Regions from separate parts of the Bradyrhizobium sp. UFLA03-84 genome, predicted to be linked through region 2. Evidence: predicted binding sites of a transcription regulator. Region 2 holds the regulator's gene; the other holds the start of a gene.
What was found. Region 2 encodes PhoB, which activates phosphate uptake and scavenging genes when phosphate is short. Its sites were predicted from a motif close to TGTCATNNANCTGTCAT; they were not measured.
Positions count from the first base shown of each region.

Region 1: CK489_RS19165 (alkaline phosphatase D family protein) is a predicted target of PhoB. The motif match lies at 1,014-1,030, and genes of this name have one in related genera.

Region 1 covers NZ_NSJY01000013.1:1,068,159-1,070,359, reverse strand. The annotation lists gene CK489_RS19165 (alkaline phosphatase D family protein) at 1-924, opposite strand, end outside; gene CK489_RS19160 (hypothetical protein) at 1,236-1,661, opposite strand; gene CK489_RS19155 (indolepyruvate ferredoxin oxidoreductase family protein) at 1,807-2,201, opposite strand, start outside.
Region 2 covers NZ_NSJY01000003.1:495,324-497,524, forward strand. The annotation lists gene CK489_RS02350 (GcrA family cell cycle regulator) at 63-575, shown strand; gene phoB (phosphate regulon transcriptional regulator PhoB) at 762-1,472, opposite strand; gene phoU (phosphate signaling complex protein PhoU) at 1,533-2,201, opposite strand, start outside.

The sequences.
Region 1 (2,201 bases), on a different contig from region 2:
ATAAGGGATCTTGCGATAGACCCGGCCGTCGCGCTCCGGCATCAGCCGCATCGGCATGAATTCATGGAAGGCACGGCGCGCCCGCGCCACCAGGCGCGAGCTGCCGTCCGCGTCGTAGCCGGTCGAATCGGCGGTGCCGATCGGCGACCAGTCGTCGGCCACCTCATGGTCGTCCCATTGCGCAAACATCGGCACTTCGGCGTGGAAGGCGCGGAAATTCTCGTCGAGCCAGTTGTATTTGTAGTTGCCGCGAAACTCCTCGAGGCTGCGCGCGACGACGGATTTCTCCGCGGTGACGATGTTGCGCCAGACCTCGCCGTTCGGCAGCTTCTGCTCCGCCGGCACGGTGCAATCGGCGTAGATGTGATCGCCGGAGTGGATGAAGAAATCCGGGCGCTCGTTCAGCATGGTGTGGTAGCTGCGCAGACCGCCGCGCGCAGGGTCGATGCCCCAGCCCTGCCCGACGACGTCACCGGACCAGACGAAGGAGACTGAGCGGCGATCGAGCGGCGCGGTGCGGAAGTGCCCGACGCGGCTCTCACCGGCAACGCCGTCGCGATCCTCGAAACGCACGCGATAGAACAGGTCCTGGCCCGGCGGCAGATCATCGAGCAGGAGTTTCGCGGTGAAGTCGCGCTCGGGCAGCGCATCGGCGCACGCGGTGCGCAGGATGGTGGCGAAGTTTTCGACGGAAGCGCATTCGATCTGCATCCGCGCGGCGCGGTCAGTGCGGGCCCAGATCACGGCGGAATCGGTGGCGATGTCGCCGGACTGGATGCCCGCGATCGCGGGCCGATCCGCCGCGCGGCTGAGATAGGGTCTCGCCAGCGCGCCCAATCCCGCCAGCGCGGCCGTGGACGCCGAGCGCACCAGAAGCTGACGCCTTGTGAGGCCTCGCCGCCTCGCGGAGATCGCTGTCGGCATCCCGTAACCTTCGCCATATCCTGACGAGGGTTTTGCCTGCGCCGTTTGACTCCGGGCTTACAGTTTCTTGACTCTCCGCCGACGGTTTTGCGACGGCGGGATGACTCAGCGGGGAGCGGCGATCGGAGCCACAGCGCCCGGAAAGCTAGACCCGTCATCCCGAGGAGCGCGCTCTTGCGCGCGTCTCGAGGGATGCACGGCCGCGCTCGTGGCCGATTCATCCTTCGAGGCTCGCTCCGCTCGCACCTCAGGGATGACGGGTTTGGGTACTGGCGGGATGTACGTGGAGATCGGCGCGAGAGCGCCGACTCTCACCGCTGCCAGTTGCAGATGCCGCCGGTCCGGCACGGCCAGGTCTGGATCCGGGTGTCGCGGGCTTCCGCGTCGAGCGGGTTCGAGTGTCGCCGCGCGAGCTTGGCGCGGGCGGGAACGTGCGTAGCGGCACGCTTCCGCTCTTGCGGCGCGGTAACCCGGGTGGTCCACAAGGGCTTCTGCTGCTCGACCGTCGGCTCCTCGACCTTGGGCTCGGCGGCTGCATGCTGATCCGGCCCGTGGTCGGTCTTCGCTTCGACCGGAAGCGGCTCGAACTGCGCGGGCGGGCCGAGCGGCTTCGGCGACAGCACGGCCCGGGAGAGATCGAGGCTGAAGAACTCGCTCGGACGATAGTCGTCGGCCAACGCCACGCCGGCCAGAGCCAAGGACGCGGTACAAACTGTTGCAACGAAAACGCTTTTCAGGACCGTCAAAAGGGCCTCCTGAAATCACTCGAACAGAACAGCCATCATGTAGGAACCCGGCCGCGCGATTCCAGCCGCTGATTGCGGGCAGGGTTACCGGTCAACCACGGGAACAGCGGAAAGTTCCCGCTGCCCCCGCCCTGGCCTATTCAGCCGCCTGCGCCAGCGGCTGGCCGATCGCGCGCTCCAGCCGCGCGCATTCGGTGCGGTAGCGGGCGACGTTGCCTTCCTTGATGTGGCCATAGCCGCGGACGAGGTCCGCAGCCTTGGCCAGCGCCACGAGGCGCGGCAGGTCGAGCGGCTTGTTGCCGCCGAGATGACGCAGGATCATCGCCGAATACTCCACCGGCAAGGCGCGCTCCATCTTGCGCTCGGCGGTGTAGCCGAAGATGTCGAACGCGGTGCCGCGCAGGCCCTTCAACCCCGCGAGCAGGCCGAACGCCTTGAAGATCCACGGCCCGAACTCGCGCTTCTGCAAGCGCCCGGTGACGGGATCGCGTTGCGCCAGCAGCGGCGGCGCCAGCAGCACCTTCAAGCCGG
Region 2 (2,201 bases):
CCAGATTTGGCTCGCAGCGCCGCTCCAATGACTGGCCGGCGCCATGCGAAAGGAAGAATGCGATGACGGTATTGACCTGGTCCGACGATCGCGTCGAGCAGCTGAAGAAGCTCTGGGAGTCTGGCCTTTCGGCCAGCCAGATCGCAGCGGAACTTGGCAATGTGACGCGAAACGCCGTGATCGGCAAAGTGCATCGGCTCGGCCTCTCCGGCCGCGCCAAGGCACCTTCGACGGCGGCGCCGCGGCAGCGCAAGGCGCGCCCCGCCCAGCACATGATGCGGGTGGCGCGCCCGGTCTCGCGCGGCAACACGGCGCTGGCGCACGCCTTCGAGGTCGAGATGGAGCCCGATCCGATCTCCTACGACAACGTGGTGCCGATGAGCCAGCGGCTGTCGCTGCTCGAGCTCAACGAGGCCACCTGCCACTGGCCGGTCGGCGATCCCTCGAGCCCGGAATTCTTCTTCTGCGGCGGCAAGGCGCTCGCCGGCCTGCCCTATTGCGCCCATCACTCGCGCGTCGCCTACCAGCCCGCCGCCGATCGCCGCCGGCCGTCGGCGAAGCCGCAGATCAAGTAAGCACTCGGGAAACCAGCCTGGACTGCAAAACAAATCCCCGCGCAAGCGGGGATTTTTTTGTGCCGAGTAGCTCTTCATGGAGCCAACAAGGCGAGGTCTACATCACCGGCGTCGTCCCGGCCTAGTGCGCAATTGCGCACTAGGCCGGGACGACGCGTGTTGTGGCTTGAGATTGCCCCGCGGCCGTTACGGCTGCGGCTCGGCCTTTGCGAAGCGGTCGTCGAGCGCATAGCCGGCGCCGCGCACGGTGCGGATCGGGTCCTGCTCACGGCCCGGATTGAGCAGCTTGCGCAGGCGGCCGATGTGCACGTCGACGGTGCGCTCGTCGATGTAGATGTCGCGGCCCCAGACGCTGTCGAGCAGCTGCTCGCGGCTGAACACGCGGCCCGGATGCTCGAGGAAGAACTCAAGCAGGCGATATTCGGTCGGGCCGAGATCGATCGGACGACCCGAGCGCGCCACACGGCGCTTCTCGCGGTCGAGCTCGATGTCACCATAGGTCAGCACGGTCGCAAGCCGTTCCGGGCTCGCGCGGCGCAGCAGGCCCTTCACACGGGCCAGCAGTTCCGGTACCGAGAACGGCTTGACGATGTAGTCGTCGGCGCCGGTGGCCAGCCCGCGCACGCGCTCGCTCTCCTCGCCGCGTGCGGTCAGCATGATGATCGGAAGCTGCTTGGTCTCGGGCCGCGCCCGCAAGCGACGGCACAGCTCGATGCCGGACAGGCCCGGCAGCATCCAATCGAGCACCACGAGGTCAGGAACGCGCTCCTTCAGGCGGGTGTCGGCGTCGTCGCCGCGCCCCACTGTTTCGACATCGTAGCCTTCCGCATCGAGGTTATAGCGCAACAGCGTCGTCAGCGCTTCCTCGTCTTCGACTACCAGAATGCGTGCGCTCATCGGTCTAAGTTCTTTCTGTGTGGTGATCCGTTGCCCTGACGCAAACCGAAACGCCGTCGACTATGTGTTACCCGGCACCGTGGTGGCAAAGTTGGTCATGTCACCCTTCGGGCGCTTGTCGGTGATCTGCTGGCCTTCGATCATGTAGAACACCGTCTCTGCGATGTTGGTGGCGTGATCGCCGATCCGCTCGATGTTCTTGGCGCAGAACATCAGATGGATGCAGAACGAGATGTTGCGCGGATCTTCCATCATGTAGGTGAGCAGTTCGCGGAACAGCGAGGTGCAGATCGCGTCAACCTCCTCGTCACCCTTCCAGACATTCATCGCCGCCGGCAGATCGTGCGCGGCATAGGCGTCGAGCACCGACTTGACCTGCGACAGCACGAGATCGGTCATGTGCTCGAGGCCGCGGATCAGCTTCAGCGGCTGAAAATCGCTTTCCAGCGCCGCGACGCGCTTGCCCATGTTCTTGGCGAGATCGCCGATCCGCTCGAGGTCGGTGGCGACGCGCATCGCGCTGACGATTTCGCGCAGGTCGATCGCCATCGGCTGGCGGCGGGCGATCGTCAGCACAGCGCGCTCTTCGATGACGCGCTGCAAATTGTCGATCTCGATGTCGGCGGCGACCACGCGCTTGCCGAGCGCGACGTCGCGGCGGATCAGCGCGTCGACCGACTCGGTAATCATCCGCTCGACGAGGCCGCCCATCTCGGCGACCAGGCGGGT